Regions from separate parts of the Rhodoferax sp. GW821-FHT09E07 genome, predicted to be linked through region 3. Evidence: predicted binding sites of a transcription regulator. Region 3 holds the regulator's gene; each other region holds the start of a gene.
The links. Region 3 encodes sigma-54, which starts transcription at its own class of promoters, with help from an activator protein. Its sites were predicted from a motif close to TGGCANGNAANCTGCTTT; they were not measured.
Positions count from the first base shown of each region.

Region 1: a site for sigma-54 is predicted at 2,471-2,488, ahead of AC07OE_RS06330 (transglutaminase family protein). Genes of this name have one in related genera too.
Region 2: a site for sigma-54 is predicted at 2,864-2,881, ahead of ureA (urease subunit gamma). Genes of this name have one in related genera too.

Region 1 is NZ_JBWKOP010000003.1:119,843-125,090, forward strand. Features, by position in the region: gene AC07OE_RS06325 (DNA internalization-related competence protein ComEC/Rec2) at 1-2,421, opposite strand, end outside; gene AC07OE_RS06330 (transglutaminase family protein) at 2,576-5,248, shown strand, end outside.
Region 2 is NZ_JBWKOP010000008.1:209,984-215,231, reverse strand. Features, by position in the region: gene ureC (urease subunit alpha) at 1-1,598, opposite strand, end outside; gene AC07OE_RS17140 (urease subunit beta) at 1,598-1,903, opposite strand; gene AC07OE_RS17135 (HupE/UreJ family protein) at 1,914-2,507, opposite strand; gene ureA (urease subunit gamma) at 2,530-2,832, opposite strand; gene AC07OE_RS17125 (hybrid sensor histidine kinase/response regulator) at 2,938-5,248, shown strand, end outside.
Region 3 is NZ_JBWKOP010000009.1:104,971-110,218, reverse strand. Features, by position in the region: gene AC07OE_RS18340 (THUMP domain-containing class I SAM-dependent RNA methyltransferase) at 1-1,232, opposite strand, end outside; gene rpoN (RNA polymerase factor sigma-54) at 1,229-2,842, opposite strand; gene lptB (LPS export ABC transporter ATP-binding protein) at 2,842-3,618, opposite strand; gene lptA (lipopolysaccharide transport periplasmic protein LptA) at 3,615-4,223, opposite strand; gene AC07OE_RS18320 (exopolyphosphatase) at 4,299-5,231, opposite strand.

The sequences.
Region 1 (5,248 bases), on a different contig from region 3:
ACGACGATCCTCCTCCCGGGAACATGCCACATTTTGGGGCTGCTCCGAGTGCCAGCGCATGGCACCACAACGGGGCGATGACACCAAATTGATGCGCGCCTGTGTATAGCGCTCCACCACCGGTGCCGCAGGGTGGCCAAAGCGGTTGCGATACCCGGCCTGCACCAGCGCCCATTGCGGCGCCACGGCCTGCAGGAATTCGGGTGTGCTGGAGGTCTTGCTGCCGTGGTGGGGTACCAGCAACACATTAGCATGCAGGTGGTTGGTGCCCTGCCAAGCCTGCACCAAACGTGCCTCTTGCGCCGCTTCAATGTCCCCCACCAACAGCGCAGTGCGGACACCATTGCTGATGCGCAACACGCAGGACAGCGCATTGGGTTTGGGCGGCGGGCTGGCCCCATAGTCGGCAGGCTGCGGGCTCAGCACCTCGAACTGCACACCGTCCCACTCCCAATGCTGACCAGCCTCACAGCGCTGGGCTGTGCGCAACTGCTGCAGGGGGTGATCGGCCTCGATCGAACTCAGCAAGGCGGCTCCGGGCTGCATGGCCAGCACAGCGGCGGCACCTCCCACGTGGTCGATGTCGCGGTGGCTGAGTACCACTGTGTCCAGCGCCACATCCAATGCTTTGAGCAATGGCACCAACACGCGGTGGCCCGCATCGCTCTCCAGGCTGTAGCGCGGCCCGGCGTCAAACAGCAGCGCGTGCTGGGCGGTGCGCACTAGCACCGCATTGCCTTGCCCAATGTCCGCCACCAACAGCTCGAACTGACCAGGAGCCGGCAAGGCCGGGCGCCACAGCAGCGTGACCAACACCAGCGGAACACCCAACGCCCGCACCTGCCAGGGCACGGGTAGCACCAACACAATGCCACCGATCACCGCCACAAGCCCCAACCCCGGGGGTGGCAGAGGAAGCGTCAGCGCCGCACCCGGCCACGTTGCCAACCAGGCCAGCCACTGCCACAACAAGGCGATGGCCCACACGGCGCCATCCCACAGCCCCGGCACCAGCGCCCCCAGCATGGCCAACGGCGTCACCACCAGCGTGACCCACGGAATCGCCAGCAAATTGGCCACCAGCCCCACCACGGACAGTTGCCCAAACAGCAGCAAGGTCAGCGGCGCCAATGCCAGCGTGATGACCCATTGTTCCCGCAGCATGGCCCATACCTTGGAGCCAAATCGGCCGGCAGCCCCCGTATCTTCTTTACGAGCAGCTCCTGAATCTGTAGCAAACAGCACGCCCACCGCGACAAAGCTAAGCCAGAACCCGGCCTGCAACAGCGCCCACGGGTCAAGCGCCACCACCACGGCGCAGGCCAGCATCCACACCAGCGGCCATGGCCAGCGCGCGCCCGAGAGGCGCAGCAGGGTCACAGTGGCCAGCATCAGGCAGGTGCGCTGCGCGGGCACGCCCCAGCCGGCAAACACCGCATAGGCACTGGCCAGCAGCACCCCGCCAACCAGCGCAGCAGACGGCGCAGGCACCGCCAGGCACAGGCGCCGTGAGCGCCGCCACAGCCAACCCGTGAGCCACGCCGCCCCCCAGGCAAACATGGTGATGTGGAGCCCGGAGATGGAGACCAGGTGGCTGACGCCCGTGGCCCGGAACACATCCCAGTCACTGCGGTCCACCGCGGCCTGATCCCCCACCACCAGGGCGGCCATGAGCCCGGCGGCGCGCCTGTCGGACACTGCCGCCAGAATGCGGTCGCGCAGTACCTGCCGCGCCAGCGCCACCGGGGCGCTCCAGGTCTGGGCCAGGCGCTGGGGCGGCACATCTTTGTCGCCCGCCCGCACATAGGCCGTAGCCTGCACGCCCTGCTCCCACAACCACAGTTCAAAGTCAAAGCCATGGGGGTTGATGCCTCCATGGGGTGCCTTGGGGCGCAGGGTCAGCGTCCAACGTTCGCCCGCCTGCACCTCGGCAGGTACGCGCTGCAACCCTGCATGCTCACCCGCCAGTGCATAGCCGCCGGCGTACCACCCCACATCCATGCGCGCCGGCACCTCCACGGCTCTGCCGTCCAGCAGCGCCTGCTCCACGGCCAGGCGAAAGCGCAGGCCCGCCTCCGAGCGCTGGGGCATGTCGGTCACCACGCCAGTCACGCGCAGATCAGCCCCCTCCAGGCTGGGGTTCAAGGTGCTACTGGCAAATGCCGCGGCACGCAGGCCGGTGGTACCAAAACCCAGCGCCATGCCAGCCAGCAACACCGCGCTCGCGGCATGCCGCAATGCTATTGTTTTAGGAGCTATCTGCGCATAAACGACGAGGGCTAGCAACCCAAGCCCTATGTAGACCCAGGCCGACCAGAGCTCGGACTGCAGCAACTGCAGTGCCGTCCCCAACACCACGCCCAGCAGCGCCGCAAACACCGTGCGGGGCCAGGCGCTGGTGCGATAGGCGACAGAGAACATGGCTGCATGCTAACCCGGCTCCGAGCACCTCCCGAGACGGCCTGCGGTATGGCGCAGGACTTGCTTTACCCCCTGTCAACATCGATTGTTAGTATGGTGTTGGTGCAGCTACCGCTGCACAGGCTTCCCAGTGAGATTACCGAGAGACCGGCCCATGTCCATTCACGCAGCGCTGAACCACGTCACCCACTACACCTACGACCGACTGGTCAATCTCGGTCCCCAGGTCATCCGCCTGCGCCCTGCCCCCCACTGCCGCAGCAAGGTGGTGTCGTATTCGCTCAAAGTCGAGCCCGCCACCCACTTCATCAACTGGCAGCAAGACCCGTTTGCCAACTACCAGGGTCGCCTGGTGTTCCCCGAAAAGACCAAGGAATTCAAGGTCACGGTGGACCTGGTGGTTGAGATGGCGGTCTATAACCCGTTTGACTTCTTCCTGGAACCCGAGGCCGAAGAATTTCCCTTCACCTACGCCCCCGAGCTCAAGCAGGAGCTGGCGCCCTACCTGGCCGCGGACCCGGTAACACCCCTGGTGCAGGCCTACCTGGACAAGATCGACCGCACCAAGCGGCGCAGCGTGATCTTTCTGGTCGACCTCAACACCATGGTCCACAAGTCGGTGGACTACACCATCCGCATGGAGCCTGGTGTGCAAACGCCGGAGGAGACGCTGGCACTGGGCTCTGGCTCTTGCCGCGACTCGGCCTGGCTGCTGGTGCAGCTGCTGCGCAACTGCGGGCTGGCAGCACGCTTCGTGTCAGGCTACCTGATCCAGCTCGCCCCCGATGTGAAGTCGTTGGATGGCCCCAGCGGCACCGAGGTCGACTTCACCGACCTGCACGCCTGGTGCGAGGTGTATTTGCCCGGCGCTGGCTGGATCGGTCTGGACGCCACCAGCGGACTGCTGGCGGGCGAAGGCCACATTCCGCTGGCCTGCACGCCGCAGCCCAGTGGCGCCGCCCCCATCGAAGGCGGCGTGGACAAATGCGAGGTCGAGTTCAGCCACCACATGCAGGTCACCCGCATCTACGAATCCCCGCGCGTCACCAAGCCCTACACCCCCGAGCAATGGGCCAGCGTGATGGCCTTGGGCGACAGGGTGGACGCCGAGCTGGTGGCGGACGACGTGCGCCTGACCATGGGCGGCGAACCCACCTTTGTGGCGGTGAATGACCGCGACGCCGCCGAATGGAACACCGATGCCCTGGGCCCCACCAAGCGTGGCTTTGCCACCGAGCTGGTGCACAAGCTGCGCGACGAATACGGCCAGGGCGGCTTCCTGCACTTTGGCCAGGGCAAGTGGTACCCCGGAGAACAACTGCCACGCTGGGCTCTCAACATCTACTGGCGTGCGGACAAACAGCGGGTGTGGAACAACCCCGCGCTGTTTACCGACGAACGCAAACCCACCCACTACACAGCTGAAGATGCGGGCTACTTCATCCGCACCCTGGCGGGCAAGCTGGGCCTGACCGACAAGTACGTGCAGGCCGGCTATGAGGACACCTGGTACTACCTGTGGCGCGAACGCCGCCTGCCCGTCAATGTGGACCCTTTCAACGCCAAGCTGGACGACGAGATGGAACGCGCCCGCCTGCGCCGCGTGTTCGAGCAAAAGCTCGACTCCGCCGTGGGCTATGTGCTGCCGCTGAAGGTGGCGGACTCGGCAGGCCTGAACCCCTCACTGGCCGGCCCCATGTGGACCACAGGCCCCTGGTTCTTCCGCGACGAGCGCATGTACCTCATGCCCGGCGACTCGCCCATGGGCTTGCGCCTGCCGCTGGACTCGCTGCCCTGGGTCAGCCAGGCCGACTACCCCTACATGGTGGAACGCGACCCCACGGTGGAACGCGGCGCGCTGCCCCAGCACTCCACGTTTGCCGCGCGCTATGCGCCTGCGGTGAAGGTGTCTGCATCTGGCTCGAGCGGCGTGTCGCCCACCGGCCTGCCCTACCTCGCAGGCAACCTGGCCGCGTCCGAAGCGAGCCGCAAGCTGCAAACCCCGGCAAGCGCCGCCCGCCATGGAGACAGCAGCGTTGCACTCAACGCCCAAAGTGCCCTTCAGCCGGAACCTGCGCGCTACGCCGAAGCACCCAGCCGCTTTGAATCCGCCCACTGGATCACACGCACCGCGCTGTGTGTGGAAGTGCGCGACCCTCGCCGGGCCAGCGGCCCCAAGGCCGAGGCCGTGGGCGAAAAGTCCGGCGTGATGTACATCTTCATGCCGCCGCTGGAGCGCCTGGAAGACTATCTGGACCTGCTCGCCGCGATTGAGGCCACCGCCACCGAGCTGAAAATGCAGATCGTGCTGGAGGGCTACCCGCCCCCGCGCGACCCACGCCTCAAGCTGCTGCAGGTCACCCCCGACCCCGGCGTCATCGAGGTCAACATCCACCCGGTCACCAACTGGAAAGAGCTGGTCTACAACACCGAGTTTTTGTACAACGCCGCGTTTGAGTCGCGCCTGTCGGCCGAGAAGTTCATGACCGACGGCCGCCACACCGGCACCGGTGGCGGCAACCACTTTGTGATGGGCGGCGCCACGCCGGCCGACAGCCCGTTCTTGCGCAAGCCCGAGCTGCTGGCCAGCCTGCTGCTCTACTGGCACAACCACCCGTCCTTGAGCTACCTGTTCAGCGGCATGTTTGTGGGCCCCACCAGCCAGGCCCCGCGCGTGGACGAGGCGCGCAACGACCAGCTCTACGAGCTGGAAATTGCCATCGAACAAATCTACAAGAACCGCGAGCTGTATGGCCAGACCATGCCGCCCTGGCTGGTGGACCGCACGCTGCGCAACATCCTCATTGACGTGACCGGCAACACCCAC
Region 2 (5,248 bases), on a different contig from region 3:
TTGTGCACCATGTGCTGCTTGCGCACGCCGCGAATGTTCTTCACCGCGGCCACGTTCTTGGCCAGGCCAAAGCGCTCTTTCACACCCGCGTTGAACCCGGCTTGCGACACGAAGGTGAACGAGCCCTTGTGCAGCGCACCGCCAAACGCGCCGAACATGGGGCGGTAGTGCACGGGCTGCGGCGTGGGAATGGAGGCATTGGGGTCGCCCATGGCCGCAAAGGCGATAAAGCCGCCCTTGAGGATGAGCGCGGGTTTGACGCCGAAGAAGGCCGGTTTCCACACCACCAGGTCGCCCCACTTGCCAACTTCAATTGAGCCCACTTCGTGGCTGATGCCGTGGGCGATGGCCGGGTTGATGGTGTACTTGGCCACATAGCGCTTGGCGCGGAAGTTGTCGTTGCGCACCGAGTCTTCGGGCAGGGTGCCGCGCTGCGCCTTCATCTTGTCGGCCGTCTGCCAGGTGCGGATGATGACTTCGCCGACGCGGCCCATGGCCTGGCTGTCGCTGCTCATCATGCTGATGGCGCCCATGTCGTGCAGGATGTCTTCGGCCGCAATGGTTTCCTTGCGGATGCGGCTTTCGGCAAAGGCCAGATCCTCGGCAATACCGGCGTCCAGGTGGTGGCAGACCATCAGCATGTCCACATGCTCATCCAGCGTGTTCTGCGTATAGGGCATGGTGGGGTTGGTGGAACTGGGCAGGAAGTTGTCCTGGCCCACCACACGCAGGATGTCGGGTGCGTGGCCGCCCCCCGCGCCTTCGGTGTGGAAGGCGCAGAGGCCGCGGCCCTTGGTGGCGGCGATGGTGTCCTCCACAAAGCCCGATTCGTTGAGCGTGTCGGAGTGGATGGCGACCTGCGTGTCGGTGGCGTCGGCCACGTCCAGGCAGTTGCTGATGGCGCTGGGCGTGGTGCCCCAGTCTTCATGCAGCTTCAGGCCGATTACGCCGGCGTTGATCTGCTCGTGCAGCGCGGCGGGCAGGCTCGCATTGCCCTTGCCCAAGAAACCGAGGTTCATGGGGAAGGCGTCTGCCGCCTGCAGCATGCGTTCGATGTTCCAGGGGCCGGGCGTGCAGGTGGTGGCAAAGGTGCCCGTGGCCGGGCCGGTGCCGCCGCCCAGCATGGTGGTCACGCCGCTGGCCAGGGCCTCTTCGATCTGCTGCGGGCAGATGAAGTGGATGTGGCTGTCGATGCCGCCGGCGGTGACGATATTGCCCTCGCAGCTGATGACCTCGGTGCCAGGGCCGATGATGATGTCCACGCCGGGTTGGGTGTCGGGGTTGCCGGCCTTGCCGATGGCGACGATGCGCCCGCCTTTCAAGCCAATGTCGGCCTTGACGATGCCCCAGTGGTCCAGGATCAGCGCGTTGGTCATCACGCAGTCCACGGCGCCTTCCGCGCGCGTCTTCTGCGACTGCGCCATGCCATCGCGGATGGTCTTGCCACCGCCGAACTTCACCTCTTCGCCATAGGCACCTGCCGCCAGCGTGTAGTCCTTCTCCACCTCGATGAGCAGACCGGTGTCGGCCAGGCGCACACGGTCACCCGTGGTGGGGCCAAAAATTTCCGCGTAGGCGCGGCGTCCAATCGTTGCCATTACAGTTTTCCTTGTACGAGGCCGCGAAAGCCGTAGACCACGCGGTCACCGGCCAGGTCCACCAGTTCCACGGTGCGTTGCTGTCCGGGCTCAAAGCGCACGGCCGAGCCGGAAGGAATGTTCAGTCGCATGCCTTGTGCGGCTGCGCGGTCAAAGCCCAGCGCGCCGTTGGTCTCGGCAAAGTGGTAGTGCGAGCCGACCTGGATGGGGCGGTCCGCGGTGTTCTGCACCACCACCGTCAACGTGCGGCGGCCGGTGTTGAGGGCGTGCTCGCCCTCGTCGCAAAGAATTTCGCCGGGGGTCATGTCGGGGCCCTCAGACTTGGGTGAACAGGTACACGCCGGCAAAGCCCAGCAGGGTCCCCAGGCTGCCCAGCACCACTGTGCTGCGCGCGGCCAGCCGGCGGCGGATGGACACGCCCAGACCCACGCCGCCCAAATGCAGCGCGGCCGTGGTCAGCAGGAACCCGGCGGCGTAGCCGGCAAAGCCGGTTGCTGGTGTTTCCGCACCATGGGCCAGGCCATGCAGCGAGGCGGCCGCGGCGACGAGCCCCAGGCCCAGGGCTCTGGGCACGGGTGTGGCCGCGACGATGAGCATGGCGCCAAACAGCACTACCGACAGTGCAATCGCATGTTCCAGGTAGGGCAGCGTCACGCCGCTGGCACCCAGCACCGCGCTTGCCACCAGGGCCAGCAGGAAGGTGGCGGGGCCTTGCCAGGCCTGGCGGGCGGGCAGGGCGGCTACGGACCAGACGCCCACGGCCAACATGGCCAGCAGGTGGTCCAGGCCGAAGGGGTGCACCAGGCCTTCCATGAAACTCTCGGTTCCATGTCCTGTATGGGCGCTAGCCCCCGTGGATATTGCGCAAGCAGCTATCAAAAGAAGAGCGTTTTTCAATGAGGGTCGCATACAGTCTCCGTGGGCTGGGTGTTCAGACAATGGGTTGGTGGACGGTGACTAATTTCGTACCGTCAGGGAAGGTGGCTTCCACCTGGATGTCGGGGATCATCTCGGCGATGCCGTCCATCACGTCGGCGCGGGTCAGCACGGCGCGGCCTTCGCTCATGAGCTGGGCCACGGTCTTGCCGTCGCGCGCGCCTTCCATCACGGCGGCGCTGATCAGGGCAATGGCTTCGGGGTAGTTGAGTTTCAGGCCACGGGCCTTGCGTCGCTCGGCCAGCAGGCCGGCGGTGAAGATCAGCAGCTTGTCTTTTTCTCGGGGCGTGAGTTCCATGGCGGTATTCGGTTTTTTGGAGATTGCACTGTAAGCAATCCCTGTGCCTTTCGCTATACGCCAAACGCCCCAGTCGGGTGGCATGAAATCTGCACCCCTGGTGCTGTGCACGCTCCGCCCACCCTGCCGCCTCCTGCCGAAGCCCCCGCCCAGCGGGTGGTGAAGATCCGCCGCGACTACAACAATTGGGTGGCCAGCGAGACCATGGAGGACTACGCCCTGCGCTACGCTCCGCAGCGGTTCCGCAAGTGGTCTACCTTCCGGGTGGCCAACACGGCGTTTGGCGCCTCGTCCTTCCTGATTCTGGAGGCCGTGGGCGCCACGCTGCTGGTGCAATACGGCTATGTGAACGCGCTGTGGGCCATCCTGGCCACGGGGCTGGTGATCTTTCTGGCCGGTCTGCCTATTAGCGTGTACGCCGCCCGCTACGGCGTGGACATGGACCTGCTGACCCGCGGCGCGGGCTTTGGCTACATCGGATCCACGCTCACCTCGCTCATCTACGCGTCCTTCACCTTCATCTTCTTCGCGCTGGAGGCCGCCGTGATGGCCTATGCGCTGGAGCTGGCGCTGGACATTCCCCCCACCTGGGGCTACCTGATCTGTGCGCTGGTCGTCATCCCGCTGGTCACCCACGGCGTGTCCACCATCAGCCGCCTGCAGATCTGGACCCAACCGCTGTGGCTGGTGATGCTGGTGGTGCCGTTTGGCTTTGTTTTGGTGCGTGACCCCGCCGTGTTTGCCGGCATTACGCACTATGGTGGTGAGCTTGGGCAGGGGGGCGTCTTCAATTTGCACTTGTTTGGTGCGGCATTGACGGTGGGCATCGCCCTGATTACCCAAATGGGGGAGCAGGCCGACTACCTGCGCTTCATGCCTGCGCAAACGGCTGCCAACCGGCGCCGCTGGTGGCTGGGCGTGCTGGTGGGCGGGCCAGGCTGGGTACTGCTGGGTGTCGTCAAGATGCTGGGCGGTGCCTACCTGGCCTACCTGGCCATCCAGCACAGTGTGCCCATCGACCGCGCCGTGGACCCCAACCAGATGTACCTGGCGGCCTATGAGTACGTGTTTCCGTCCCTGGGCTGGGCGGTGGCGGCCACGGCCGTCTTCGTGGTGGTGTCGCAGCTCAAGATCAATGTGACCAACGCCTATGCGGGCTCGCTGGCCTGGAGCAACTTTTTCTCGCGCCTGACCCACAGCCACCCCGGGCGCGTGGTGTGGGTGTTGTTCAACAGCGTCATCGCCTTCATGCTCATGGAGATGAATGTGTTCCAGGCGCTGGGCGATGTGTTGGGCCTGTACTCCAACATCGCTATCGCCTGGATCATGGCAGTGGTGGCCGACCTTGTCATCAACAAGCCGCTGGGCCTGTCGCCCAAGGGCATCGAGTTCAAGCGCGCCTACCTGTTTGACATCAACCCCGTGGGCGTGGGCGCGATGGCGCTGGCGTCCGGTTTGTCGATCGCGGCGTATCTGGGCTTCTTTGGCGAACTGGCGCGGGCCTTTTCCGCGGTGGTGGCGCTGGTCACCGCCATGGTCACGGCGCCGCTGATTGCCTGGGCGACAAAAGGCAAGTACTACCTGGCGCGCCAGCCGACCGATGCATCCAGCCAGGGCAGCTATGCAAGGCTGGCCGTGCGCCGCTGTGTGATCTGCGAGCGTGAATATGAGGGCCCCGACATGGCCCACTGCCCGGCCTACCAGGGCCCCATCTGTTCGCTGTGCTGCACGCTGGACGCGCGCTGTGGCGACGTGTGCAAACCGCACGCCAACCTGTCCACCCAATGGTCGGCCGCGCTGCGCTGGCTGTTGCCCAAACCCGTGTGGCCGTTTTTGGACACGGGGCTGGGGCACTTCATCTTGCTCATGCTCATCATCGTGCCGCTGCTGGCCACGGTGTTTGGCATGTTCTACACACAAGAGCTGGGCGCACTGGCCGCCATGACTGAACAACAGGCCGCCTTGCAGGCCTCGCTGCGCTCGGGCTTTACCAAGGCGTTTGCCGCGCTCATGCTGATGTCGGGCATCGTGGCTTGGTGGCTGGTGTTGGCGCACAAGAGCCGCCAGGTGGCGCAGGAAGAATCGAACCGGCAAACCCATTTGCTGATGCGCGAGATCGAATCGCATCGCCAGACCGACGAGGCCTTGCAAGATGCCAAGCTGCTGGCCGAACGTGCCAAGCAGGCCGCCGAAGCTGCCAACCAGGCCAAGAGCCGCTACATCAGCGCCATCAGCCACGAGCTGCGCACGCCGCTCAACAGCATCCTGGGCTACGCGCAGCTCATGGGTGAAGACGCTTCCATCCCGGCACACCGCAAGCAAGCGGTCAGCGTGATCAAGCGCGGGGGCGAGCATTTGCTGTCGCTCATCGAAGGCACGCTGGACATGGCCCACATCGAGAGCGGCAAGCTCACGC
Region 3 (5,248 bases):
GCCAGGCGGCCCTTGACCATGTCGAACTTGAACAGGCGGCACTCCAGCGGGCCGTTCCACATGGGCACGCGGCGTGATTCCTTCAAACGCATCTTGCTAGGCAGCTTCAGGTCCGGCGTCAGCACCCAGGCGGTCCAGCCGCTGTAGTTCTTCTTCCAGTGGCTGGCCAGTTGGTTGAAGAAGTCCACGCCCTCGTCGGTTTGCGCCAATTCACGCGCGCCAAAGCGGGCGCCCTCGCCCTCCCCAGCCACACCGCCGATGCCGATACGTTCGCCATAGGGCGGGTTCAGCACCATCACGCCGCCGCCCTCAATCGGGGGCATGCGCTGCAGCGCGTCGCCGCCGCGGAACTCGATCACATCGGCCACGCCGGCGCGCTGCGCGTTGCGCTGCGCAAAGTCCACCATGCGGTGCGACACATCGCTGCCGTAGATCAGCGCGGTCTGGCCCGGATCGGGCTTGACCACGTTGGCAGCAGCCTCGGCCTTCATGTCCGCCCATTCCTGCGAACGGAAGGGGCGGTATTTCTCGAACGCAAAGCGACGCAGCGAACCGGCCGCGATGTTGCAGGCAATCTGCGCGGCTTCAATGGCCACGGTGCCGCTGCCGCAGCAGGGGTCGTACAGCGGCATCAGGTCGTCGTCCCCCGAGGCCCAGCCGCTGGCGGCAATCATGGCGGCGGCCAGGGTTTCCTTCAGCGGTGCATCGCCCTTGTCTTCGCGCCAGCCGCGCTTGAACAGCGGCTCGCCCGAGGTGTCGATGTACAGCGAGCAGGCGTCGGTGGTCAGGTGGGCGTAGATGCGCACATCGGGCCACTGCGTGTTCACATCAGGGCGCACGCCGTTGGCCACCTCGCGGAAGCGGTCGCACACGGCGTCCTTCACCTTGAGCGCGGCAAAGTTCAGCGAGGTCAGCGGGCTGTGCTGCGCCGTCACCTCGACCTTGATGCTTTCCTTGGGGGTGAACCACTGCTCCCACGGCACTTGCAGGCCGGCGCGGTACAGGTCCTGCTCGCTCCGGTACTCGGTGTACGACACCAGCACGAGCACGCGCTGGGCCAGGCGGCTGTAAAGGTTGAGCAGCATGGCGTGCGCAAACGAGGTGCGCACGGCCACGCCGCCACGCTGCTTGGTCACGCAACCGGGGGGCAGACCGGTGATCTGCAAAATCTCCGGCGCCAGGTACTCCTCCACGCCGGCTGCGCAGGGGAGAAAAAGGGTCAGTTGGTTCATAGCGCTTTGCGGAGTGAGGCGGGGGCGATCTTCAGGCCCTCGCGGTATTTGGCCACGGTGCGCCGTGCGCACTCGATGCCCTGCTCCTTGAGCATGTCGGAAATCTGGTTGTCGCTCAAGGGCTTTTTGGCGCTCTCGGAGGCGATGAACTGCTTGATCAGCGCGCGCACCGCGGTGCTGGAGGCATTGCCACCGCTCTCGGTGCCCAGGCCCGAGCCAAAGAAGTACTTAAGCTCAAAGGTGCCAAACGGCGTGGCCATGTACTTGGCCGTGGTCACGCGGCTGATGGTGGACTCGTGCAGGCCCAGCTCGTCGGCAATCTCGCGCAGCACCAGGGGGCGCATGGCGAGTTCGCCGTGGGTGAAGAAGTTTTTCTGCCGCTCCACGATGGCCGTGCTCACACGCAGGATGGTGTCAAAGCGCTGCTGGATGTTCTTGATGAACCAGCGCGCCTCTTGCAGACGCTGCTGCAGCGCAGCGTGGCCCGCACCGTCGCGGCCACCACGGTGGTTGCGCAGCACATTGGCGTAGATGTCGTGCACTTTGAGACGCGGCATGACGTCGGGGTTGAGCTGCACACGGAACTTCGGAATGCCGCCGGCCTTGCCGATGGCCACCACGAGCACGTCGGGCACGATGATGTTGCGCTCTACGTCCACAAAGCGGCGCCCGGGCTTGGGCTCCAGCCGGGCGATCAGCGCAATCGCCTCGCGCACCAGCGTGTCGCTGCCCACACCCATCTGCACCAGACGCTTGATGTCGCGCCGCGCCAGCAGATCCATGGGCTGGCGGCAAATGCCCAGCGCGACCTGCAGCACCTCCAGGCGGTCATGCTCGCCATCTTCTTCGGCATTGGCCAGCAAATGGGCTACTTGCAGACGCAGGCATTCGCCCAAATCGCGCGCCCCCACGCCCACAGGCTCCAGGCTGTGCAGCAGGCCCAGGGCCACGGTGAAGTGGTGCGCCAGGTCCTGCAGTTGTTCTTCGTCGCCGGGGTTCAGGCTGCGCGCCAGGTCTTCCAGCGGGTCTTCCAGGTAGCCATCGTCGTTGAGGGATTCGATGAGAAAGCGCAGCGCGGCCGCATCGGTGGCATTGGTACGCAGGCTTAGGGCCTGGCGGTGCAGATAGGCTTGCAGCGATTCGGTGGAGCGCGCCAGCTCGGTGGCGTCCTTTTCTTCGTCGTCACCCAGGTTGTTGGCCTTGGCCTTGGCGTCCACACCCCACTCGCCATCGTCGGGCGTCATTTCGGTGGTGCCGTCGCCTTCCCAGTTGGGTTCGTCGCTGCTGCTCAGCGGCGCCGCTTCTTCATCGCTGGAGGCTCCAGCCCCCGTGGATGTTGCGTAGTCAGCTACAGAATTAGGAGCGTATTCAGCGTCACCGGTCTCTGACAGCCGATCGCCTTCGCTCACCGTTGCGTCGGAGGTGCTGAGCCCGAAGTCCTCGCGCTCGGCCCGGTCCTCGGTCAGTTCCAGAAACGGGTTTTCGTCCAGCATCTGCTCCACCTCCTGGCTCAGCTCCAGCGTGGAGAGCTGCAGTAGACGGATGGACTGCTGCAACTGGGGCGTGAGCGCCAGGTGTTGGGAGACGCGTAAGGAAAGACCCTGCTTCATCACATCTTGAAGTGTTCGCCGAGATAGACGCGGCGCACATCGGCGTTGTTCACGATCTCGGAGGGGGTGCCCTGCGCCAGCACATGGCCGTCACTGATGATGTAGGCGTGGTCGCAGATGCCCAGGGTTTCGCGCACGTTGTGGTCGGTGATCAACACCCCGATGCCGCGTCCCTTAAGGAAGTTGATGATGCGCTGGATCTCGATCACCGCAATCGGGTCGATACCGGCAAACGGCTCATCCAGCAGGATGAAGCGCGGCCGCGTGGCCAGCGCCCGTGCAATCTCCACCCGGCGCCGCTCACCGCCCGACAGGGCCAGCGAGGGCGATTCGCGCAGGTGCTCCACACGCAGATCCTGCAGCAGTGCGGTCAGGCGTTTTTCAATCTCGACCGACGTGAGCGGCTCGCCCGCCTCGTCGCGCTGCAGCTCCAGCACGGCGCGCACGTTGTCTCCCACATTGAGCTTGCGGAAGATGGACGCCTCTTGCGGCAAATAGCCCAGTCCCAGGCGCGCGCGGCGGTGGATGGGCATGTGCTCGATGGACTGGCCATCAATTGTGATGTCCCCAGCGCTGGCGCGCAGCAGGCCCACGATCATGTAGAACGAGGTGGTTTTGCCCGCACCGTTGGGGCCCAAGAGGCCGACCACTTCGCCGGTGCGCACGGCCAGCGAGACATCCTTGACCACCTGGCGTTTGCCATAGGATTTTTGTAAATGCCGGGCTTCCAGCCGCCCGGTACTGGTGTCCGGGGCTTCTTGGGGAATGTCGCTCACTGGGCGGGCTTCTCAAGTTGCGGCGTGGCACGCAGGGTGGCGCCGGGCTGGGGCGGCGTGGCGGCCTCGGACTCGGGTTTGGGCGTCAACATGGCGCGCACGCGGCCGGCCGGGGCGGCAGCCGTCTTGGGGGCGCCGTCCACGGTGAATTTGTCGGTCAGGTTTTCATAGAGGATGACGGCGCCCGTCACCTCATCGGCCAGCGTGGCCCCGCGCAGGCGGCGCAGCTGGGCTTTTTTGACAAAGCGCACGGTGTCGGCCTTGCCGTCGTACTCGATGGTGTCGCCATCACCTTCAATGAACTCGTCCAGGCCTTCTCGCTTTTGCCGGAAAAACGCGGGAGTGGCGGTCGAACCGGTCACCACGCCGTACTGGTAGCCATCGGGGTCCTGGCGCACCTCAATCTGGGCGCCACGGATCAGGATGCTGCCCTTGGTCAACACCACATGGCCGGTGAAGACACTGACCTGCTTCAGGTCGTCATAGCGCAGGGCATCCGCCTCCACGTTCATGGGCTTGTTTCGGTCGGCTTTTTCGGCCCACGCAAGGCCGCCTGCGCTGGCAAACACCAGCGACACGGTCACAGACAGGATGGTTTTTTTCATAAAGGCACGAAACTTGCTCGAAAAGCGCTTCGGCCATTGTACCGAGCGCTTTGCGCATTTCGCGCCTTGGCGGGTTCAGCCGTCGGCGTTAATTTTTTTGACCAACGCCTGCAACACTTCGGCAGCCCGGTCGTTCTCCACCTGGCAGGTGCCCGCATTGGCATGGCCGCCCCCGCCGTAGGACAACATCAGCTCGCCGATATTGGTTTTGGAGCTGCGGTTGGTGATGGACTTGCCGGTGGCAAACACGGTGTTCTGCTTCTGCAGACCCCACAACACGTGGATGGAAATATTGGTCTGCGGGAACAGCGCGTAGACCATGAAACGGTTCACTGCAAAAATGGTGTCTTCGTTGCGCAGGTCCAGCACCAGCAGGTTGCCATGCACGGTGGAGCAGCGCAGCAGCTGCTCCTTGGCCTTGGCGGCGTGGTCAAAGTACAGCTCCACGCGCTCCACCACATCGGGCAGCTGCAGAATCTCGTCAATGCCGTGGTGGCGGCAGTACTGGATCAAATCCATCATCAGCTGGTAGTTGCTGACGCGGAATTCACGGAAGCGGCCCAGTCCAGTGCGCGAGTCCATCAGGTAGTTGAGCAGCACCCAGCCCGTGGGGTTCATGATCTCGTCGTGGCTGAAGCGGGCCGAATCGCCCTTGTCCACGGCTTCCATCATGTCGTGGAAGCGGGCCGGAAAGCGGCTGGCGCCGCCATAGTGGTCGAACACCACGCGCGCGGCCGAATCGGCGTCGGGCAGGATGATGTGGTTGGGGCGCTCGCCCGTGTTGCGCACGGTCTCGGACTCGTGGTGGTCAAAAGCCAGGTGCACGCCGGGCACATAGGGCAGGTTGGTGGTGATGTCGCGGTCGGACACCTCCACCTTGCCATCCTGCATGTCCTTGGGGTGGACGAATTTGATCTCGTCGATCAGGTCCAGCTCGTTGAGCAGCACCGCACACACCAGCCCATCAAAATCACTGCGGGTGACCAGCCGGTACTTCTGATGTGCCATGGGGAAACTCTCCACAA